2 regions of the Gracilibacillus salinarum genome follow, and region 2 is predicted to be linked to the other one. Evidence: a T-box and tRNA genes for the amino acid it is inferred to sense, from the RefSeq annotation. Region 2 holds a T-box; the other holds one or more tRNA genes.
The links. A T-box is a leader RNA that pairs with one kind of tRNA and senses whether it is charged. The one in region 2 lies ahead of leuS (leucine--tRNA ligase), so its partner is inferred to be a tRNA-Leu.

Region 1 (12,415 bases), 1.9 Mb from region 2:
AAACCCTCTGCTCGTCATGGAGTAGAACATTTATCTGAATCCATAGGATAAATGAGGCAGACCCGGGGAACTGAAACATCTCAGTACCCGGAGGAAGAGAAAGCAAACGCGATTTCCCGAGTAGCGGCGAGCGAAACGGAATTAGCCCAAACCAAAAAGCTTGCTTTTTGGGGTTGTAGGACACTCCTTTGGAGTTACAAAGAAATACATTAGACGAAGTGGTCTGGAAAGGCCTATCACAGAAGGTAACAATCCTGTAGTCGAAAATGTATTTCCTCCGGAGTGGATCCTGAGTACGGCGGAACACGTGAAATTCCGTCGGAATCCGGGAGGACCATCTCCCAAGGCTAAATACTCCCTAGTGACCGATAGTGAACCAGTACCGTGAGGGAAAGGTGAAAAGCACCCCGGGAGGGGAGTGAAATAGTACCTGAAACCGTGTGCCTACAAGTAGTCGGAGCCCTTTTATGGGTGACGGCGTACCTTTTGTAGAATGGACCGGCGAGTTACGATCCCCTGCAAGGTTAAGTGGAAGACACGGAGCCGCAGCGAAAGCGAGTCTGAATAGGGCGTTTTAGTAGGTGGTCGTAGACCCGAAACCGTGTGATCTACCCATGTCCAGGGTGAAGGTCAGGTAACACTGACTGGAGGCCCGAACCCACGCACGTTGAAAAGTGCGGGGATGAGGTGTGGGTAGGGGTGAAATGCCAATCGAACACGGAGATAGCTGGTTCTCTCCGAAATAGCTTTAGGGCTAGCCTCAAGGCATGTATGTTGGAGGTAGAGCACTGATTGGACTAGGGGCCCTTACCGGGTTACCGAATTCAGTCAAACTCCGAATGCCAATCATATTACCTTGGGAGTCAGACTATGGGTGATAAGGTTCATAGTCGAAAGGGAAACAGCCCAGACCGTCAGCTAAGGTCCCAAAGTATACGTTAAGTGGAAAAGGATGTGGCGTTGCACAGACAACCAGGATGTTGGCTTAGAAGCAGCCATCATTTAAAGAGTGCGTAATAGCTCACTGGTCGAGTGACGCTGCGCCGAAAATATACCGGGGCTAAACGTATCACCGAAGCTACGGATTGATCTGCGATCAATGGTAGGAGAGCGTTCTAAGTGCAGTGAAGTCAGACCGTGAGGACTGGTGGAGCGCATAGAAGTGAGAATGCCGGTATGAGTAGCGAAAAAGAAGTGAGAATCTTCTTCACCGAATGCCTAAGGTTTCCTGAGGAAGGCTCGTCCGCTCAGGGTTAGTCGGGGCCTAAGCCGAGGCCGAAAGGCGTAGGCGATGGACAACAGGTTGATATTCCTGTACCACCCAATTCCGTTTTGAGTGATGGGGGGACGCAGAAGGATAAGGAATGCGCACCATTGGATGTGTGCGTTGAAGCAGTAAGTGAGTCAGATAGGCAAATCCGTCTGGCAATCACAAGCTGTGATCAGGAGGGAAATATAGTACCGAAGTTCCGGATTTCACGCTGCCAAGAAAAGCCTCTAGCAAGGAAAAGGGTGCCCGTACCGCAAACCGACACAGGTAGGCGAGGAGAGAATCCTAAGGTGATCGGGAGAACTCTCGTTAAGGAACTCGGCAAAATGACCCCGTAACTTCGGGAGAAGGGGTGCTTCTTTTGCGAGAAGCCGCAGTGAAAAGGCCCAAGCGACTGTTTAGCAAAAACACAGGTCTCTGCGAAGCCGTAAGGCGAAGTATAGGGGCTGACACCTGCCCGGTGCTGGAAGGTTAAGGGGATGCGTTAGCATTAGCGAAGCGTTGAACCGAAGCCCCAGTAAACGGCGGCCGTAACTATAACGGTCCTAAGGTAGCGAAATTCCTTGTCGGGTAAGTTCCGACCCGCACGAAAGGTGCAACGACTTGGGCACTGTCTCAACGAGAGACCCGGTGAAATTATACTATGCGTGAAGATGCGCATTACCCGCGACAGGACGGAAAGACCCCGTGGAGCTTTACTGTAGCCTGATATTGAATGTTGGTACAGCTTGTACAGGATAGGTGGGAGCCTGAGAAACGTGAGCGCTAGCTTACGTGGAGGCGCCGGTGGGATACCACCCTGGCTGTATTGACCTTCTAACCCAGAACCGTGATCCGGTTCGGAGACAGTGTCAGGTGGGCAGTTTGACTGGGGCGGTCGCCTCCTAAAATGTAACGGAGGCGCCCAAAGGTTCCCTCAGAATGGTTGGAAATCATTCGCAGAGTGCAAAGGCAGAAGGGAGCTTGACTGCGAGACCTACAAGTCGAGCAGGGACGAAAGTCGGGCTTAGTGATCCGGCGGTACCGAATGGAAGGGCCGTCGCTCAACGGATAAAAGCTACCCCGGGGATAACAGGCTTATCTCCCCCAAGAGTCCACATCGACGGGGAGGTTTGGCACCTCGATGTCGGCTCATCGCATCCTGGGGCTGTAGTCGGTCCCAAGGGTTGGGCTGTTCGCCCATTAAAGCGGTACGCGAGCTGGGTTCAGAACGTCGTGAGACAGTTCGGTCCCTATCCGTCGTGGGCGTTGGAAGTTTGAGAGGAGCTGTCCTTAGTACGAGAGGACCGGGATGGACACACCGCTGGTGCACCAGTTGTTCTGCCAAGAGCATCGCTGGGTAGCTACGTGTGGAAGGGATAAGTGCTGAAAGCATCTAAGCATGAAGCCCCCCTCAAGATGAGACTTCCCATCACATAAGTGAGTAAGATCCCTCAGAGACGATGAGGTTGATAGGTTCGAGGTGGAAGCATGGTGACATGTGAAGCTGACGAATACTAATAGATCGAGGACTTATCTATATAACATGTTTCAACGGTGTTGTTGATGTCAATATCTTATCTAGTTTTCAGGGTATATAAAAAAATACAAAAAACTCTTGCATTTAACATGCATTGTGAGTTATAATGTATCTTGTCCTTGAAAAAAGAGTCTGGTAGCGATAGCGAAGAGGTCACACCTGTTCCCATGCCGAACACAGCAGTTAAGCTCTTCAGCGCCCATGGTAGTTGGGGCTCGCGCCCCTGCAAGAGTAGGACGTTGCCAGGCATACATAGGAGGATTAGCTCAGCTGGGAGAGCACTTGCCTTACAAGCAAGGGGTCGCAGGTTCGAGCCCTGCATCCTCCACCATTAGCCGGTCTAGCTCAATTGGTAGAGCAACTGACTTGTAATCAGTAGGTTGGGGGTTCAAGTCCTCTGGCCGGCACCACTCATCTTAGAGCCATTAGCTCAGCTGGCAGAGCATCTGACTTTTAATCAGAGGGTCGGAGGTTCGAATCCTCCATGGCTCACCATTTATTTATGCGGGTGTGGCGGAATTGGCAGACGCGCTAGACTTAGGATCTAGTGTCTCTCGACGTGGGGGTTCAAGTCCCTCCACCCGCACCATACAATAACTTTATATTTATGCGGAAGTAGTTCAGTGGTAGAACACCACCTTGCCAAGGTGGGGGTCGCGGGTTCGAATCCCGTCTTCCGCTCCAGGATTTTTAATCGCTAGTTTGCCAGGTGATTAAAATGTATTTCCTTGCCGGGGTGGCGGAATTGGCAGACGCACAGGACTTAAAATCCTGCGGTGGGTTTCCACCGTGCCGGTTCGAGTCCGGCCCTCGGCACCACGTATAGCGCCCGTAGCTCAATTGGATAGAGCGTTTGACTACGGATCAAGAGGTTAGGGGTTCGACTCCTCTCGGGCGCGCCATTATCGGGAAGTAGCTCAGCTTGGTAGAGCACTTGGTTTGGGACCAAGGGGTCGCAGGTTCAAATCCTGTCTTCCCGACCATTAATGACATTATTTTGTGGGGCCTTAGCTCAGCTGGGAGAGCGCCTGCTTTGCACGCAGGAGGTCAGCGGTTCGATCCCGCTAGGCTCCACCATTTTTATACATTTGATCTTTGAAAACTGAACAAAACAACCAGTATGAATTAATAAACAAGCTAGCTTATAGAAGCGAGCGCAAGTCAACTTTATTGAGAGTTTGATCTTGGCTCAGGACGAACGCTGGCGGCGTGCCTAATACATGCAAGTCGAGCGCGGGAAGCTAACTGAATCCTTCGGGAGGACGTTAGTGGAACGAGCGGCGGACGGGTGAGTAACACGTGGGCAACCTGCCTGTAAGACTGGGATAACCCCGGGAAACCGGGGCTAATACCGGATAACACATTGCTTCGCATGAAGGAATGTTGAAAGATGGCCTTTGGCTATCACTTACAGATGGGCCCGCGGCGCATTAGCTAGTTGGTGAGGTAACGGCTCACCAAGGCAACGATGCGTAGCCGACCTGAGAGGGTGATCGGCCACACTGGGACTGAGACACGGCCCAGACTCCTACGGGAGGCAGCAGTAGGGAATCTTCCGCAATGGACGAAAGTCTGACGGAGCAACGCCGCGTGAACGAAGAAGGTTTTCGGATCGTAAAGTTCTGTTGTTAGGGAAGAACAAGTGCCGTTCAAATAGGGCGGCACCTTGACGGTACCTATCGAGGAAGCCCCGGCTAACTACGTGCCAGCAGCCGCGGTAATACGTAGGGGGCAAGCGTTGTCCGGAATTATTGGGCGTAAAGCGCGCGTAGGCGGTTTCTTAAGTCTGATGTGAAATCTTGCGGCTCAACCGCAAGCGGTCATTGGAAACTGGGGAACTTGAGTGCAGAAGAGGAGAGTGGAATTCCACGTGTAGCGGTGAAATGCGTAGATATGTGGAGGAACACCAGTGGCGAAGGCGACTCTCTGGTCTGTAACTGACGCTGAGGTGCGAAAGCGTGGGGAGCGAACAGGATTAGATACCCTGGTAGTCCACGCCGTAAACGATGAGTGCTAGGTGTTAGGGGGTTTCCGCCCCTTAGTGCTGCAGTTAACGCATTAAGCACTCCGCCTGGGGAGTACGGCCGCAAGGCTGAAACTCAAAAGAATTGACGGGGGCCCGCACAAGCGGTGGAGCATGTGGTTTAATTCGAAGCAACGCGAAGAACCTTACCAGGTCTTGACATCTTCGGATGTCCCTAGAGATAGGGAGTTCCCTTCGGGGACCGAATGACAGGTGGTGCATGGTTGTCGTCAGCTCGTGTCGTGAGATGTTGGGTTAAGTCCCGCAACGAGCGCAACCCTTGATCTTAGTTGCCAGCATTAAGTTGGGCACTCTAAGGTGACTGCCGGTGACAAACCGGAGGAAGGTGGGGATGACGTCAAATCATCATGCCCCTTATGACCTGGGCTACACACGTGCTACAATGGATGGTACAGAGGGCAGCGAAACCGCGAGGTCAAGCAAATCCCATAAAACCATTCTCAGTTCGGATTGCAGGCTGCAACTCGCCTGCATGAAGCCGGAATCGCTAGTAATCGTGGATCAGCATGCCACGGTGAATACGTTCCCGGGCCTTGTACACACCGCCCGTCACACCACGAGAGTTGGCAACACCCGAAGTCGGTGGGGTAACCTTTGGAGCCAGCCGCCGAAGGTGGGGCCAATGATTGGGGTGAAGTCGTAACAAGGTAGCCGTATCGGAAGGTGCGGCTGGATCACCTCCTTTCTAAGGATTATAGGAACACCTTTTACAAGGTGACAAAATCATACTTGGTTGTTTGGTTCAGTTTTGAGAGATCAATTCTCTCTTGAACTTGTACCTTGAAAACTAGATAAGAATAATCAGGACGTGGAAGCAACTGCTGGTCAGCTGTGGAAACGAAACTGATGACAAGACATCAAACAATAACCAACGACTTTTTCATTGAAGTAAAGTAAGTATAGTTAAGTGAAGAAGGGCGCACGGTGGATGCCTTGGCACTAGGAGCCGATGAAGGACGGGACAAACACCGATATGTCTCGGGGAGCCGTACGTAGGCGTTGATCCGAGAATTTCCGAATGGGGAAACCCTCTGCTCGTCATGGAGTAGAACATTTATCTGAATCCATAGGATAAATGAGGCAGACCCGGGGAACTGAAACATCTCAGTACCCGGAGGAAGAGAAAGCAAACGCGATTTCCCGAGTAGCGGCGAGCGAAACGGAATTAGCCCAAACCAAAAAGCTTGCTTTTTGGGGTTGTAGGACACTCCTTTGGAGTTACAAAGAAATACATTAGACGAAGTGGTCTGGAAAGGCCCATCACAGAAGGTAACAATCCTGTAGTCGAAAATCTGTTTCCTCCGGAGTGGATCCTGAGTACGGCGGAACACGTGAAATTCCGTCGGAATCCGGGAGGACCATCTCCCAAGGCTAAATACTCCCTAGTGACCGATAGTGAACCAGTACCGTGAGGGAAAGGTGAAAAGCACCCCGGGAGGGGAGTGAAATAGTACCTGAAACCGTGTGCCTACAAGTAGTCGGAGCCCTTTTATGGGTGACGGCGTACCTTTTGTAGAATGGACCGGCGAGTTACGATCCCCTGCAAGGTTAAGTGGAAGACACGGAGCCGCAGCGAAAGCGAGTCTGAATAGGGCGTTTTAGTAGGTGGTCGTAGACCCGAAACCGTGTGATCTACCCATGTCCAGGGTGAAGGTCAGGTAACACTGACTGGAGGCCCGAACCCACGCACGTTGAAAAGTGCGGGGATGAGGTGTGGGTAGGGGTGAAATGCCAATCGAACACGGAGATAGCTGGTTCTCTCCGAAATAGCTTTAGGGCTAGCCTCAAGGCATGTATGTTGGAGGTAGAGCACTGATTGGACTAGGGGCCCTTACCGGGTTACCGAATTCAGTCAAACTCCGAATGCCAATCATATTACCTTGGGAGTCAGACTATGGGTGATAAGGTTCATAGTCGAAAGGGAAACAGCCCAGACCGTCAGCTAAGGTCCCAAAGTATACGTTAAGTGGAAAAGGATGTGGCGTTGCACAGACAACCAGGATGTTGGCTTAGAAGCAGCCATCATTTAAAGAGTGCGTAATAGCTCACTGGTCGAGTGACGCTGCGCCGAAAATATACCGGGGCTAAACGTATCACCGAAGCTACGGATTGATCTGCGATCAATGGTAGGAGAGCGTTCTAAGTGCAGTGAAGTCAGACCGTGAGGACTGGTGGAGCGCATAGAAGTGAGAATGCCGGTATGAGTAGCGAAAAAGAAGTGAGAATCTTCTTCACCGAATGCCTAAGGTTTCCTGAGGAAGGCTCGTCCGCTCAGGGTTAGTCGGGGCCTAAGCCGAGGCCGAAAGGCGTAGGCGATGGACAACAGGTTGATATTCCTGTACCACCCAATTCCGTTTTGAGTGATGGGGGGACGCAGAAGGATAAGGAATGCGCACCATTGGATGTGTGCGTTGAAGCAGTAAGTGAGTCAGATAGGCAAATCCGTCTGGCAATCACAAGCTGTGATCAGGAGGGAAATATAGTACCGAAGTTCCGGATTTCACGCTGCCAAGAAAAGCCTCTAGCAAGGAAAAGGGTGCCCGTACCGCAAACCGACACAGGTAGGCGAGGAGAGAATCCTAAGGTGATCGGGAGAACTCTCGTTAAGGAACTCGGCAAAATGACCCCGTAACTTCGGGAGAAGGGGTGCTTCTTTTGCGAGAAGCCGCAGTGAAAAGGCCCAAGCGACTGTTTAGCAAAAACACAGGTCTCTGCGAAGCCGTAAGGCGAAGTATAGGGGCTGACACCTGCCCGGTGCTGGAAGGTTAAGGGGATGCGTTAGCATTAGCGAAGCGTTGAACCGAAGCCCCAGTAAACGGCGGCCGTAACTATAACGGTCCTAAGGTAGCGAAATTCCTTGTCGGGTAAGTTCCGACCCGCACGAAAGGTGCAACGACTTGGGCACTGTCTCAACGAGAGACCCGGTGAAATTATACTATGCGTGAAGATGCGCATTACCCGCGACAGGACGGAAAGACCCCGTGGAGCTTTACTGTAGCCTGATATTGAATGTTGGTACAGCTTGTACAGGATAGGTGGGAGCCTGAGAAACGTGAGCGCTAGCTTACGTGGAGGCGCCGGTGGGATACCACCCTGGCTGTATTGACCTTCTAACCCAGAACCGTGATCCGGTTCGGAGACAGTGTCAGGTGGGCAGTTTGACTGGGGCGGTCGCCTCCTAAAATGTAACGGAGGCGCCCAAAGGTTCCCTCAGAATGGTTGGAAATCATTCGCAGAGTGCAAAGGCAGAAGGGAGCTTGACTGCGAGACCTACAAGTCGAGCAGGGACGAAAGTCGGGCTTAGTGATCCGGCGGTACCGAATGGAAGGGCCGTCGCTCAACGGATAAAAGCTACCCCGGGGATAACAGGCTTATCTCCCCAAGAGTCCACATCGACGGGGAGGTTTGGCACCTCGATGTCGGCTCATCGCATCCTGGGGCTGTAGTCGGTCCCAAGGGTTGGGCTGTTCGCCCATTAAAGCGGTACGCGAGCTGGGTTCAGAACGTCGTGAGACAGTTCGGTCCCTATCCGTCGTGGGCGTTGGAAGTTTGAGAGGAGCTGTCCTTAGTACGAGAGGACCGGGATGGACACACCGCTGGTGCACCAGTTGTTCTGCCAAGAGCATCGCTGGGTAGCTACGTGTGGAAGGGATAAGTGCTGAAAGCATCTAAGCATGAAGCCCCCCTCAAGATGAGACTTCCCATCACATAAGTGAGTAAGATCCCTCAGAGACGATGAGGTTGATAGGTTCGAGGTGGAAGCATGGTGACATGTGAAGCTGACGAATACTAATAGATCGAGGACTTATCTATATAACATGTTTCAACGGTGTTGTTGATGTCAATATCTTATCTAGTTTTCAGGGTGCAACCCTAAAATACAATAGTCTGGTAGCGATAGCGAAGAGGTCACACCTGTTCCCATGCCGAACACAGCAGTTAAGCTCTTCAGCGCCCATGGTAGTTGGGGCTCGCGCCCCTGCAAGAGTAGGACGTTGCCAGGCAAAGCCAAAACATCTCAGTCAAAGAACTGAGGTGTTTTTTTGTGCTGTAGGAAAATATAAAAAATCAGCAATAAAGAAGCGCGACGTAGTGAATGTAACAAGTATAAGAAAAACTTCGGCACTTGCTAATGAACGAAGCGAATGTCGAGTTTTTCTAATCATTCAAGAAAGTATAAAAGTGCAGTCACGGCAGTAATCATATGGATAATGTAAACTACGGCTGTATATCAGATTGGCCATTTTGATATATTTTATCTGCTTAGCAAAGCTCCGGAAATAGGCTCCGCGTCCTGTGGGCACGGCTTCAGCTAGGCCACTACCCGAAAAGCTTCTTTGCTGCCTTGTGCCGAGGAAGCTCACTTCGAAGCGGTACCTGCAGACGCAGGCCACAAATGAAGTGGATCTTCAGCTCGCGCTGATTCCACGGGAGTCTCCACCTATTTCCTACGCTTGAGGGAAGTGCTACAATGTATAGAACAGCTAAAAGCAGTGGTTCTAGGCATTATGTTATTCATGCAATTCCTGTTATATATAGTGATGAGTGATCAATATGCTAGCTCTTACAAAAATTGTAGAGGCCCAATTCTAGCGTAGGCCAACCACGGAGACTCCCGCGGGACAGGCAGGCGCTGAAGATCCACTTTGAGAAGCGGTCTTCTTCACAAAGTTAGCTTCAGCCGTGCCCCGCAGGACGCGGAGTGGTTGGACGGAGCGATATCATACCACACATAATTTTTCAAAATGACCACTAAGCTGCTAGTTTACATAATCCATATTATAGGAAGTATTATATTAATTAAGATGCTTTGATTATTACCGGAAAGCTAGTTGAACGCCCGCATCGCACATAATAAGCCGGGAGTGGTACGAAAAATTATACAGTTATTCTAATGTACAGAAAATTTCTCATTTTAAGCCTTTAATAAAAGGCAAGTTGCTCTATATTTCTTGTTTATGATGAAAACAATCGTCATTTAAAATGTGCTAAAATACATATTATAGAAGGAGGAATGATCAATGGAAAGGATGATTTGCTTAAATTCTTCCTATACTGATGAAATTCTAAACTTATCTGAGTATGCTTTTCAATATAAGTTAACTCAACAAGAAAGAGAAGAAAAAGCAGAGCAAATGAAAGAAGATCAAGTATGGGGATGGATAGCAGATAATCAGTTAGCTGCTAAAGCTCACCTTATTCCACTGACTGTAAATCTACATGGTAAGCCGTTAGAAATGGGAGGTGTCGGATCCGTTGCTTCTTGGCCAGAGTATCGCAGAGGTGGAAAAGTAAAGGCATTGTTATACAAACTTTTAACAGAAATGAGACAACAACAACAAAGTATTTCATACTTACACCCATTTTCAGTACCTTTTTATCGAAAATATGGCTGGGAATTGACGTTTGACCGAACTACATACAATATGCCGATAAAATCATTTCAAAACGATTGGAACGGACAGGGCAGTGTCAGGAGGGGAAGTAAAGGGGAAAAAACAATTTCCACGTTAGACGCCATCTACCAAATGTATGCAAAGAAGTATACAGGCACACTTCATCGAACAGAACATTGGTGGAAATATCGTATATTAAAACATAAAGATACACATATCGCAATTGCGTATGCTGCGGATCAAACACCAATAGGGTATCTGTTGTTCACTATTAAACAAAGCTTGTTTACTGTACATGATATGGCATTTGTGAATATAAATGCGCGCCACTTACTTTATCAGTTTATCCAACATCATGATTCAATGGTGCATAATGTAGAGCTGTCTGTCCCTGCAGATGACCCATTGCCATTACTTATTGGTGAACCGAGATTCGAACAAAAACAGATGCCTTATTTTATGGCGCGAATTGTGGATGTTGATGCTTTCTTTGAACAGTATCCTTTTCCAATAATCGATCAAACGAAAATCGATTTTACAGTAGAAGTATCAGATGCCTTTTTAACAGAAAATAATGGTTTGTTTCTGGTGTCCAACAGCATAAAAGAGGGTATTGTTACGGAGCGTGTAGAGGCAGATCCGAATGTTGCAAGGGTGAAAATAGCTGTTCAACAACTTGTACAAATTTTATTTGGTTATAAACGGCCATTCACATTGTGGGAGGCAGACTTAATACAGGGAGATGCTTCAGCCGTTGAGCAGTTAGAGATGATTATACCTGAACAGCAGACATATTTTCCTGATTTCTTTTAATCCAAACACCCCCTTTATACTGCTTCGTAGCTATAAATCACTAATTTTAGGGTATAAGAAGTATATGCTCTCATCATTTATTTATTCATAGTGAAAAAGGGGGAAATTGCCATGGATCAGATCTTTGATGCTGCATTTATGGAATCTGTTTCAAAATTGTTGATTGCCCTTATATTAGCCGGCTTAATAGGGTTTGAAAGGGAAATAAACAAACATTCAGCCGGCTTTAGAACGCATATATTAGTAGGTGTCAGCTCGTGTTTAATGATGTTACTTTCAATAAACGGCTTTGATTATTTTATTGAGCATTATGATAATGTCCGATTTGACCCTGCAAGGATACCTTCGTATGTTATTAGCGGGATCGGCTTCCTTGGTGCTGGAACAATTATTGTAAACGGCGGGACAATTCGTGGCCTTACAACGGCTGCTTCGATTTGGGCAGTGGCAGGCTTAGGATTAATCGTCGGAATTGGTATGTACAAAGAAGCGATTGTTACTACATTAATCATTCTGATCAGTCTGGTTGTTTTAAATAAATTTGAACATCGGCTGCATCGCAAAAATCATTTTATTATTTTTGAGGTGAAGTTGAGCAAAACAAAAGGTACTGCTAAATTTATGGATCAGGTGCAAGCTTTTCCAATCGAAATACGAGAGTTTGATATATACAATGAGAGTAAAGAAACAACAAAAATAAAAATGTATATCGATGCTATCCATCAGAAAAAACGGGAAAATTTATATGAATGGTTATTAGAACAAGAAGAAGTCGAAAAAATTAAAATACGATTTCGATCTTGATGGTTTGAACGGAAAAAATAACGGATATAATATAGAAGACCAAATAGTTTTCAACCCCGTGATCTTGAAGTATAATAAGTATATAGTCAAATATAGTCAAAGTCAGATTGGAGGAGGGGAAATGCGGAATATTTCAGATATTATTGAAGAATATTTGAAAACCATCATGAAAAGTAATCAGCACAAAATCATCGAGATAAAACGAAGTGAGATTGCAGATCGCTTTGAATGTGTACCCTCTCAAATTAACTATGTTATTAATACGAGATTCACCTTAGAGAAAGGGTATCTGGTTGAAAGCAAGCGCGGTGGTGGAGGCTACATTCGAATTAGCAGAATTACCAACGAAGACAAAGCAATGTTAATTGATGAAATAATCGAAATGGTTCAGCCAAGTATTTCACAACAAAAGGCTATTAATATATTGGAACGACTGTTGGAAGAAGAACTTATCACGAAGCGAGAAGCAAAATTGATGGTTAGTGCCATTGACCGCAGTACATTACCGTTTCAATTACCGATCCGAGATGAAGTGCGTGCCCGCATCTTGTCGGCCATGCTCAATTCAT
Region 2 (12,415 bases):
CCACTTGATTTGGAAAATCATCTGCACTGCTATTTAATGTTCTTCGTAAAGCGTAGGCTGTTGCTTGGTCACTTCCTGGAGCACGACCTAGTCCTAAATCAATCCGGTCCGGGTACAAAGCATCCAGTGTTCCGAATTGTTCTGCGATTACTAATGGTGCGTGATTTGGCAGCATAATACCACCAGAACCAACACGGATTTTACTGGTATGACTGGCGATATGACTGATGATCAAAGAAGTAGCGGAACTGGCAATACCAGGCATGTTATGGTGTTCTGCTAACCAATAGCGGTGATAACCCAATGCTTCTGCGTGTTGCGCAAGATCAGCACTGTTTTGGAAGGATAATCCTGGTTCATGTCCTTCGAGCACAGGGGCTAGGTCTAACACAGAAAATGTTACATTTGAAAAAGGATGAGACATTATGATCACTCCTTATCGATGAATTGTATATAGTATGAAACTTTTACATTGTAATTTGTCTCAATGTAAAAAATGATACGCCTGTTTCGATTCTTCGTCTAACAATCTGCTTGATCCCGTTGTTCATAAATGTTTTATACCACATGAAACGGGTACAGCTTATATATCAATCTAATAAATTAATGCTCAGACAAGGAGAGGTAGAATGAAAGCATCAGAAGCTGTAATTGATATATTCAAAGAATGGAATATTAAACATGTATATGGGTATCCAGGTGACTCGATTAATCATTTAATTGAGGCTTTGCGTAAAGCAAAGGATGAGGTGAAATTTATACAAGTTCGCCAGGAAGAGGTTGGTTCGCTTGCTGCATCAGCAGAAGCAAAATTAACCAATCAAGTTGGTGTCTGCTTATCAATTGGAGGACCTGGTGCTATTCACTTATTGAACGGAATGTATGATGCCAAAGAAGATGGGGCTCCATTAGTAGTTATTACCGGACAGGTTTCCCACGATTTAGTAGGAACAGAAAATTTTCAAGAAGTTAATTTAGAAAGAATGTTTGATGATGTAGCAATTTTTAACAAAAGGGTAACATCACCTGAATTAGTACAGCCGCTGTTAAAGCAAGCCTTCAAAGAAGCCTATACCCAAAAAGGGGTAGCGGTACTAAGTATTCCAGACGATGTATTTAGCCAAACCGTTAAAAAAGATAAATTGCGTTCGAATGTGCATAGTAATTATCGGCTGTTTCCAGATAAAGAGGATGTAAAACAAGCTGCTATGCTTCTGCAACAAGCTAAAAAGCCAGTAATTCTAGCCGGAAAAGGAGCGCTATCGGCACGTAAAGAGTTAGCCGAATTCGCTGAAAAAATTGCTGCGCCTGTTGTTGTTTCACTACGAGGAAAAGGTGTTTTACCTGATGAACACCCCTATAATTTAGGGAATTTAGGCCAGATAGGGACCAAGCCAGCTTATGAAGCAATGGCTGAAACAGATTTGCTGATTTTAATTGGTACGGCCTTTCCATACCGTGAGTTTCTACCAGATGATGTATCAGCTATCCAAATCGATATTGATCCAAGTAAAATTGGAAAATGGTATCCAACTGATGTAGGGCTTGTAGGATCTTCTAAAGAAATATTGGCAAGGTTTAATGAGCAACTTTTTTATACAGAGAATCGTTCATTTTTAGAAGCTTGCCAAGAGAATATGGCTAATTGGTGGAAGCATTTAGATGGAATTGTCGCTGACAAAGAAGGAAAAACATTGCAAGGTCCTCAAGTTATTCACCAATTACACGATTTTGTGGAAGATGATGCCATTCTTTCTGTTGATGTAGGAAATGTCACTTCATGGTCTGCACGATTCCTTAGGATGACTAATCAACAGTTTGTTATTTCAAGCTGGTTGGCTACCATGGGATGTGGATTGCCTGGTGCTATATCTGCAAAATTATCAGAACCTGAAAAACAGGTGTGGGCAATATGTGGAGATGGCGGATTTTCGATGGTCATGCAAGATTTTCTGACGGCTGTCAAATACCAGTTACCTATTACAGTTCTTGTACTAAACAATGAAAAAATCGGTATGATCAAATACGAGCAAGAGCTAATCGGTAATATTCCGTATCAGACAGATATTGAACCGATGAATTATGCCGCATTTGCTGACATTTGTGGTGGAAAAGGTTATAGAGCAAGTACTCAAGACGAACTGCGGTCTGCGCTCGCAGCGTCAAAAGAAAATCAAGTACCAACCATTATTGATGTGGAAATTGAAGATCGTGCTCCATTACCAGGAAAAATTGATTGGAATCAAGCAAAGGGTTATTCCAAACATCTGTGGAAAAAGCTTGTCGAACGTGAAGGAGATTTGGATATGCCTTCATTAAAAACAGTACTGAAGCGATTATTTTAAAGAGGAGTAATGAAATGAAAAGCTGTACTTATCTTTTGTTCATTACCAGTCTATTAGTAAGTGGCTGTGACATTCGCGTTTTAAATCCACAAAGTGATACAGCAGAGGCGCAAAGTAATCTGATTTACTTCAGCTTTCTGCTTATGCTTCTGGTTTTGATCATTGTATTTGTTATGATGTTCCGTTTCGTTTCCAAGTATCGCGAAGAAAAAGTATCCTATGAAATCCCGAAGCAAGAGGAAGGTAATCGAAAACTGGAGTTAACCTGGACGATTCTTCCTGTCCTATTACTAATCATCTTGGCTGTGCCAACGGTTATTGTAACCTTTAATCAGTCTCCCAATGGTGATGTGCAGGACGGACAATATAAAGATGCCGTTCATATCGAAGTAACAGCTAAAAGATATGAATGGCAATTTACGTATCAAAATGGAATGAAAACTGTGAATGAATTATATCTGCCTGCAGAGGAAACAGTAGTTTTTCACTTGCGTTCAGAAGACGTTATTCATTCATTTTGGGTTCCCTCGCTCGGTGGGAAAGTAGATGTTCGACCTGATCAGGAAAATACACTGGTGTTAACTAATATGAAGCCAGGAAGTTATAGAGGGAAATGTGCTGAATATTGCGGTACAAATCATACACTAATGACGTTTACGACAGAAGTAATGCCGGAAGATGAATTTCAGAATTTTGCAGAGTCTTCATAAACCATAATAAAGAAGGAAGGTATTGGCATAGTATGGAAATCGCTGGGCAATCTTTATATCAACAATCAGATGTGATCGCTGCATGGGCGTTCTCCATTATCGGTTTTGCATGTATACTTTACTACCTTACAAAAAAGAGAAAATGGGGTATGATATGGGGCTATGTAACGACTACGAATCATCGGAAAATTGGGATGATGTATTTGCTTAGTGGTGTTATTTTCTTTTTGCGAGGCGGGATCGACGCTTTATTAATACGAACGCAATTAATAGCTCCTGAGATGAACTTTTGGGTTTTTCAAGGTGATAAATACAATGGGCTTTTTACCACGCATGGTACTATTATGATCTTTTTTGTGGCAATGCCTTTGTTAATTGGCTTAATGAATGTTGTGATACCGCTTCAAATCGGTGCTAGTGATTTAGCTTTTCCGGTGATGAATTCCTTAAGCTTCTGGCTTTTTTTTAGTGGGGCGGTACTTTTTAATTTATCTTTTTTCTTTGCTTCACCTCCTAATGCAGGGTGGACAGCATATGCACCCTTAAGTGTTACTGAATTTACTCCTGGAGCTGGTAACAGTTTCTACATATTCAGTCTGCAAATTTCAGGTATAGGTACACTGTTAACTGCCGTTAATATGATGGTTACCATCTTAAGGTTAAGGGCTCCGGGGATGAAAATGCTTCGTATGCCATTATTTACGTGGGCGACTTTTGTGACATCTGCGTTAATTATTATCGCTTTTAGTGCATTATCTGTTGCGCTCTATTTATTGATGTTTGACCGAATGTTTGGTACAAGCTTCTTCGGATCTGATGAAGGTTATCCTCTATATTGGCAGCATTTGTTTTGGATTTTTGGTCATCCGGAAGTATATGTATTGGCTCTTCCTGCTTTTGGAATATTTTCGGACGTTATATCGACATTTTCAAAAAAACAGATTTTTGGCTATTCGTCCATGGTTCTCTCTATTATTTTAATAGGGTTTTTAGGATTTATGGTCTGGGTTCATCACATGTTCACAGTAGGACTGGGACCAATGGTAAATACTTTCTTTGCGATTACAACAATGTTAATTGCAGTACCCACGGGTATTAAAGTATTTAACTGGTTATTTACAATGAGAAATGGAAGGATTCAATTTACTGTGCCCATGTTATTTGCTATTGGCTTTATCCCGTCCTTTGTGATGGGTGGGGTGACTGGTGTAATGCTAGCAGTTCCAGCAGCGGATTTTCAGTTTCATGACAGCTATTTTGTAGTAGGGCACTTTCACTATACTATTCTAGGCGCTACTATTCTCGGGATTTTTGCTGGCATTTATTATTGGTATCCTAAAATTACCGGCAAAAAATTAAATGAGACATTAGGAAAATGGCATTTTTGGTTATTTGTGATCGGTTTTCATTTAACTTTTTTCCCGATGCATTTCTCTGGATTGCAAGGGATGCCACGTCGAGTCTTCACTTATACAGAGGAAGATGGACTGTTTATATTTAATTTCATCAGTACAATCGGTGCATTCTTGATGGGAATAGGCATGTTGTTTTTTGTCTGGAATATTTATAAAACCTATCAATCTGAGAAAAACGTACAAGCTGATTGCTGGGATGGACGAACGTTGGAGTGGACAGTTCCATCACCGCCTACTGAAAAAATATTTGATCCACCACCAGTTGTGTCTGCAATTGATCCGCTATGGGAGAGTAAAATCAATAACAAACCATTATTTCAAGCTGATCAGATGCGTCCAAGTCCTGTCTCATCAGGAACCATGATTCCCCCGTTACTGGCAGGGATGCTTTTTGTCTTCAGTCTCTCCATGATTTATCACTGGTTTTATCCAGCTATTCTGACAGCAGCAGCGACATTAGCTGTGATCATTATCTTGTCATGGAAGGACAAACGTAAACAGGTATTCAAAGAAATGAACAGAGATGATAATAAGGAATTGTTCCAGGATAAACGAATTGGTTTCTTTTTATATCTCATAATTGATGTCACAATGTTTGTGATGCTATTTGCTACTTATTTTATCTATACGCCAGGATCCACTGGGCCAAAACCTGAAGAGGTGTTTGAAATAAAAACAGTGGTGCTTTCCAGTATCTTTCTACTGTCCAGCAGTGCTACATTGTACTTTGCTGAAACGCAATTTAGAAAGAAACAGAGTAGGCATTTTTATATAGGCTGGTCGCTGACAGTATTATTAGGCTTAGCTTTCTTAATAGTGGAGATTGGTGAGTTTTATAAATATTGGACAGAGGGCTATCAACTAGACAGCAATGTGTTTTTAGCCTCCTTCTATGTGCTGGTTGGACTGCATGCTGCACACGTAATGTTTGGTTTAGGGTGGATGTTACAGCTGTTTATCCAGTGGAAGCAAAAGAAATTACCTTCAGGTTTATACAAGGAAAAGCAGATAATTATCGGTTATTATTGGCATTTTGTAGATATTATTTGGGTGTTTATTGTGTTGATTGTTTATCTGCCATATCTTATTTGAATGGAAGTGAAAAAAATTGAAAACTGTACTTACGATTATATTAATTTGCCTCTTCATTATCATAATTGCTATTCCTGCTGTCATGTTAATCCGGTTATATTTACATGATAAGAAACAAGAGGAACATTCTGTCTTGCAAAATTATCCTATTCTCGGGAAAATGCGCTATATCCTGGAGAAGATGGGACCTGAATTAAGACAGTACCTGTTCAACAATGACAGGGAAGGAAAGCCATTTAATAGAAAACAATTTGAATACGTCAGTAAAGCGGGGAAATATCAAACGAGTTTAATGGGCTATGGAGCGGAAAGAGATTTTGATCAAGATGGTTACTATCTTGTGAATCATATGTTCCCGAGCTTGGAAGAGGAAATGAAAATAACACAGGAACCTACTATTACAACAAAAGTATATGAGATTAGTGAGGAGAATTTATTCAGCAGAAAGGAACAGTCGCAAGAGATCGAAATAAATCCAGCATACTTGGCTGATGAAGATATGGTTGTACTTGGCAAACACACGGTTCGCCAACCATTTTGGCTAAAAGGGATAATCGGTCAATCTGCCATGAGCTATGGATCACTTGGCGAGCATGCTATTACGGCATTGTCAGAAGGTTTAGGAATGGCTGGCGGTACGTGGATGAATACAGGTGAAGGAAGTGTTTCCCCTTACCATCTAAAAGGGAATGTTGATATTATTATGCAAATTAGTCCTGGATTGTTTGGTGTGCGAGACCACGATGGTCATTTCTCTTGGGAGGAATTCAAGCATCATGCTAATACGGAACAAATAAAAGCATTTGAACTTAAATTAGGGCAAGGTGCTAAAACGCGCGGAGGACATGTTGACGGTGATAAAATAACAGAAGAAATTGCCGAAATTCGTAAGGTGGAAGTGGGGAAAGATATTAATAGTCCGAATCGCTTTCCTGGAATTAGTAATCCGGAAGAACTACTTTCATTTCTGCAACAACTTCGAGAAACAGGAGGAAAACCGGTAGGTATCAAAATTGTCGTCGGTAATCAGAAAGAAGTGGAACAGCTTGTGCAGGCAATGAAAGAAACAGATATTGTGCCTGACTTTATTACGATCGATGGCGGTGAAGGAGGAACAGGAGCTTCTTTTTATGCACTTGCCTATTCAGTAGGATTACCTGCGTTTGCAGCGATACCTATGGTCGATGATTGTCTGACAAGGCATCAGTTGAGACACCGGACAAAAATAATAGCATCGGGCAAATTAATAACGCCTGACAAAATTGCAATGGCACTTTGTCTTGGTGCAGATCTTATTAATATCGCAAGAGGATTTATGATCAGTGTAGGTTGTATTATGTCGCAAGTATGCCACAAAAATACTTGTCCAGTAGGAGTAGCAACTACTGATGAATCTTTACAAAAAGCCTTAATCATTGATGAAAAGAAATACCGTGTATGTAATTATTTAGTGACACTTCGGCAAGGATTATTTGACCTGGCGGCCGTCGCTGGTTTGGATAGTCCGACTAAATTCAATCGACAGCATTTAAACTATCAGGCAGATTTTAAACAATTTAATGATTGGCATACAATAGAAACATCAACATAAAGAAAAAAGCACCGATGCATTGCATCGGTGCTTTTTTGTATTAGCTACATAATTAGTTTTTAACTACGTTAGCAGCTTGTGGTCCACGGTTACCTTCTTCGATATCGAAAGTTACACTTTGACCTTCTTCAAGTGTTTTAAAGCCTTCGCCTTGGATAGCAGAGAAGTGTACGAATACATCGTCTTGTCCTTCTACTTCGATAAATCCAAAACCTTTGTCAGCGTTGAACCATTTTACTGTACCTTGTACCATATTAATTTCCTCCTAGTGTGAACCGTTCACACAAATGTATTACTATTCTTGCTCTTGCCCCAAAACGAAAACTTAACGTTACGATACTTGAAGGTGTCATCGAACAAAATAGCTAAGGCAATTATAGCAAGCGTAATATTAAAATGCAAGTCTATGTTTCACAAAATCGTAATTTTTTCCTTTTAATAAGGCGAGGATTGGAACTGGCAGTATGTCTCAAGGTGTATCTTAAAAAATCAATTCCCTGTAGCTGTATAAATCATCTTGCCAATGCCTATTATTTTTAGTATGATGTTATGATGGAAACAAGAGCTAACATGAAATGAGGGATTGTAATGAAAAGCTCCATTTACTCGTTGACTTTTGATCGATTACAAGAATGGCTGGTAGAACATGGACAGAAGAAATTCCGTGCAAAGCAAGTCTGGGATTGGTTATATAAGAAAAGAGTCGATACATTTGAAGAAATGTACAATTTAAATAGAGACTGTCAATTAGTGTTAGAAGAGAATTTTTCGATGGGGACGTTAGAACAAGAAATCAAACAGGAGTCAAAAGACGGTACGATTAAGTTTCTGTTTAAATTGACAGATGGAAACTTGATTGAGACGGTATTAATGAAGTTTAACTACGGCTATTCCGTTTGTGTGACAACACAGGTAGGTTGTAATATCGGTTGTTCATTTTGTGCGAGTGGATTGCTGACAAAGAATCGTGATTTGTCTTCAGGTGAAATTGTTGAGCAGATAATGAACGTACAGAAACACTTGGATACCAAAGGTAAAGAAGAGCGTGTTAGTCATATTGTTGTAATGGGGATAGGAGAACCGTTTGATAATTATGATAATACAATGGATTTTCTGCATATCGTAAATGACAAACAGGGATTATCGATCGGTGCTCGACATATTACAGTATCCACCAGTGGTCTGGCGAAGCGGATTTATGACTTTGCTGATGAGAATTTGCAAGTAAACCTTGCTTTGTCACTTCATGCTCCGAACAATGAGTTGCGTACAAGAATTATGAAAATCAATAAAGCATTTCCACTTGAGAAATTGATGCCTGCCATCGACTATTATTTAGAGAAAACGAACAGGCGAATTACATTTGAGTATATATTGCTTAAAGATGTGAATGACCATAAAGAAGAAGCGCAGCAACTAGTGAAGTTATTAAAAAACAAACGTCACTTATCCTATGTCAATCTGATTCCGTATAATCCTGTCGATGAACATAACCAATATGACAGAAGTGAGAAAAAGGCTATTTTGGATTTCTATCAAGTGTTGCTAGAGAACGGAATTAATTGCGGTGTCCGTGTAGAACATGGTACAGATATTGATGCAGCATGTGGTCAATTACGGAGTAAACAAATCAAGAAAAATAAGGACAAACAAACTGTTTAAAAAGCATCCATTGGGTGCTTTTTTTGGTAGTACAGCACATTAGTGCAGACACAGTAGAAGTTTTTTGATCTGATTAGACATTCAATATTATGATGATAAAGATGTGTGAGCGAGACTTTCTTGACAAATTTCAGACATTTCTTTAAACTATCAGAAAGTATAGTAGACAAAACAAACGTACTCATATATATGAATGAACGATGAAGAGGAATAGTAATAGAAGAAACAGGTTAAGAGAGATGGCGGTAGGTGCGAGCCATTCCTGTTCTTTTGTGAACTCGCCTCAGATGTTACAAAAGTGAAGGCATAGTAGCTTTTGTCGTAATCCGCGTTAAGGATGTTAAGTGAGTGTTTAACAACACTAATGTTGGGTGGTACCGCGGGAATCTCTCTCGTCCCATTTTGGGATAAGGGAGATTTTTTTGCGTTTTAGAACATATGATCGCGTTTTAGTTAACTGTTTAAGGAGGAAGTAGGAAATGTCATTTGACCATAACAAAATAGAAGAGAAATGGCGCAATTATTGGATTAACAATAAAACTTTTGCGACCAACACGCAATCAAATAAAGATAAGTTTTATGCGCTGGATATGTTTCCGTATCCGTCAGGGGCGGGATTACATGTTGGGCACCCTGAAGGCTACACAGCGACTGATATTTTATCAAGAATGAAACGTATGCAAGGTTTTGAAGTGCTGCATCCAATTGGTTGGGATGCATTTGGCTTACCTGCTGAACAGTATGCGTTGGATACGGGGAATGACCCGGCAGTTTTTACGGAGCAAAATATTCAAACGTTTCGCCGTCAAATTCAAGAGTTAGGCTTTTCCTACGATTGGGATCGTGAAGTGAATACGACAGATCCTGGATACTATAAATGGACGCAATGGATATTCTTAAAACTGTATGAAAAAGGTTTAGCTTATGTGGACGAAGTTCCGGTAAACTGGTGCCCGGCACTAGGGACTGTACTAGCTAACGAAGAGGTTATTGATGGTAAAAGTGAACGTGGTGGTCATCCTGTCGAACGAAAACCGATGAAACAATGGATGTTGAAAATCACCGCTTATGCAGATCGTCTTTTAGAAGACCTAGATGACTTGGACTGGCCGGAAAGCATTAAAGATATGCAAAGAAATTGGATTGGCCGTTCAGAAGGGGCAGAAGTTACCTTTGAAATTGCGGATTATCCAGGAGATTTTACCGTTTTTACTACGAGACCTGATACACTATTCGGTGCTACTTATGCAGTTCTCGCTCCTGAACACCCATTAGTAGATAAAATTGTCTCCGCTGAGCAACAACAAGAAGTAACGGGATATATCGATAAGGTGAAAACAAAGAGTGATTTAGAAAGAACGGACCTTGCCAAGGATAAGTCAGGTGTATTTACGGGTGCATATGCGATCAATCCAATAAACGGCAATAAATTACCGATTTGGGTAGCAGATTATGTACTTATGACATATGGGTCGGGTGCGATTATGGCGGTTCCTGCTCACGATGAACGTGATTTTGAGTTTGCTAAGAAATTTGATTTAGATATTATTCCTGTTTTAGAAGGAGGAAATGTAGAAACAGAAGCCTTCACAGGGGATGGTAAACATATTAATTCCGGGTTTTTAGATGGATTGAATAAAGAAGATGCTATTAGCAGAGCAATCGACTGGTTGGAAGATAAGAATGTAGGTAATCGTAAAGTAACCTACCGTCTTCGTGATTGGTTGTTTAGTCGTCAACGTTACTGGGGAGAACCAATTCCGATTATCCATTGGGAAGATGGTTCTATGTCGGCAGTTTCTGAAGATGAATTACCAATTGTATTACCAAAAACTAGTGAAATAAAACCGTCTGGAACTGGTGAATCACCATTAGCTAACATTGATGAGTGGGTTAATGTGGTTGATACTGAAACAGGGATGAAAGGTCGTCGTGAGACAAATACAATGCCGCAATGGGCTGGTAGCTGCTGGTATTTCTTGCGTTATGTCGATCCTCATAATACTGAACAGCTTGCAGATTATGAAACGCTCAAAGAATGGTTGCCTGTTGATGTTTACATCGGTGGAGCAGAACATGCGGTATTACACTTGCTGTATGCTCGTTTCTGGCATAAATTCCTTTATGATATCGGAGTAGTACCTACGAAAGAGCCGTTTCATAAGCTGTATAACCAAGGTATGATTTTAGGGGAAAACAATGAGAAGATGAGTAAATCAAAAGGTAATGTTGTAAACCCTGATGAAATCGTCCAATCACATGGAGCAGATACACTTAGACTGTACGAAATGTTTATGGGACCACTAGACGCATCTGTGGCCTGGAGTACAAACGGGTTAGATGGTGCCCGACGCTTTTTAGATCGCGTATGGCGTTTGTTTGTTACAGACAATAACACGCTTTCTGATAAAATAACAGAGGTGGATAGAACGGATGCTTTAGAAAAGTTCTATCATGAAACGGTAAAAACTGTGACACAAAACTTTGAGGATTTACGTTTTAATACAGGTATTTCTCAAATGATGGTTTTAGTCAACGAAGCATATAAGGTTGATGAGATTCCACGTAGCTATGTGGAAGGATTAGTGAAACTGTTATCTCCTGTTGCTCCTCATTTATCAGAAGAATTATGGCAGTTGTTAGGACATCAAGAGACGTTGGCTTATGCGCAATGGCCAACATATGACGAAGCTAAATTAGTTGAAAACGAAGTCGAAATTGTCATTCAGATCATGGGGAAAGTAAGAGCGAAAATAATGGTGGATAAGAACGCATCAAAAGATGAAATTGAACAGAAAGCATTGGAAGACGTAGCAATTAAGGAACGAATTGAAGGTAAGACTGTAAGAAAGGTAATTGTTGTACCTGGCAAATTAGTTAATATTGTTGCAAATTAACACAAAAAGAACGACTGCTGAAACTAGAAGCAGTCGTTCTTTTTAATATCTGATCAAGTACTTCTGCGCAACTTTTTTATGAGTAAAGAAAGCATTCCTGTAATAAAGCAAAATGAGGATTGAATAAAAAAAGCCCTCTTGGTATGATACGAGGTGTCCAGAGCTGATCAGCAAAAAGGACCCTTAAATAAACCAAGGAGGACTATCATGCATTATAAACAAAATGAAAAGATATTACAACTGTCTGAACAAACTCTAATTATTGGAGTGGATATAGCCAAAGAAAGGCATGTTGCTCGCGCTCAAGATTACCGAGGCATACAATTTGGAAAAGTGCTGTACTTTGACAATAGTTTGGAAGGCTTTCAACGATTCGAGTGTTGGAGAAATGAGTTAGCGGGACAGCACAATAAAAGTGATTGGATCATCGGTATGGAACCTACCGGCCACTATTGGCTGCCACTCGCCTATTGGTTAGTGGAAAAACAATATAAAGTAGTGGTGGTTAATCCGGCACACGTGAAGAAGTCAAAAGAGCTGGATGATAATTCGCCAACGAAGAATGATGTAAAAGACGCTCGAGTGATTTCGCGCTTGATTCAAGATGGACGATACGCTGATCCTCACTTACCGGAAGCCATTTATGCAGATCTTCGGGAAGGGATGAATATGTATGAGCAGTTAATGAAAGATCTTCAAGCTG

Region 1: it has a tRNA-Leu gene. The T-box ahead of leuS (leucine--tRNA ligase) is inferred to sense a tRNA for this amino acid. The anticodon was not compared.

Annotation. Positions count from the first base shown of each region.
Region 1 covers NZ_CP095071.1:3,042,645-3,055,059, forward strand. The annotation lists rRNA gene MUN87_RS14120 (23S ribosomal RNA) at 1-2,790, shown strand, start outside; rRNA gene rrf (5S ribosomal RNA) at 2,921-3,037, shown strand; tRNA gene MUN87_RS14130 (tRNA-Val) at 3,045-3,120, shown strand; tRNA gene MUN87_RS14135 (tRNA-Thr) at 3,124-3,199, shown strand; tRNA gene MUN87_RS14140 (tRNA-Lys) at 3,209-3,284, shown strand; tRNA gene MUN87_RS14145 (tRNA-Leu) at 3,294-3,378, shown strand; tRNA gene MUN87_RS14150 (tRNA-Gly) at 3,399-3,473, shown strand; tRNA gene MUN87_RS14155 (tRNA-Leu) at 3,520-3,608, shown strand; tRNA gene MUN87_RS14160 (tRNA-Arg) at 3,615-3,691, shown strand; tRNA gene MUN87_RS14165 (tRNA-Pro) at 3,696-3,772, shown strand; tRNA gene MUN87_RS14170 (tRNA-Ala) at 3,791-3,866, shown strand; rRNA gene MUN87_RS14175 (16S ribosomal RNA) at 3,956-5,518, shown strand; rRNA gene MUN87_RS14180 (23S ribosomal RNA) at 5,735-8,646, shown strand; rRNA gene rrf (5S ribosomal RNA) at 8,721-8,837, shown strand; gene MUN87_RS14190 (GNAT family N-acetyltransferase) at 9,855-11,042, shown strand; gene MUN87_RS14195 (MgtC/SapB family protein) at 11,154-11,846, shown strand; gene MUN87_RS14200 (CtsR family transcriptional regulator) at 11,968-12,415, shown strand, end outside.
Region 2 covers NZ_CP095071.1:1,114,443-1,126,857, reverse strand. The annotation lists gene MUN87_RS05555 (LLM class flavin-dependent oxidoreductase) at 1-424, opposite strand, end outside; gene MUN87_RS05550 (pyruvate oxidase) at 630-2,345, shown strand; gene coxB (cytochrome c oxidase subunit II) at 2,360-3,055, shown strand; gene MUN87_RS05540 (cbb3-type cytochrome c oxidase subunit I) at 3,088-5,562, shown strand; gene MUN87_RS05535 (FMN-binding glutamate synthase family protein) at 5,579-7,153, shown strand; gene MUN87_RS05530 (cold-shock protein) at 7,206-7,406, opposite strand; gene rlmN (dual-specificity RNA methyltransferase RlmN) at 7,742-8,815, shown strand; T-box leader at 9,007-9,218, shown strand; gene leuS (leucine--tRNA ligase) at 9,295-11,712, shown strand; gene MUN87_RS05515 (IS110 family RNA-guided transposase) at 11,920-12,415, shown strand, end outside.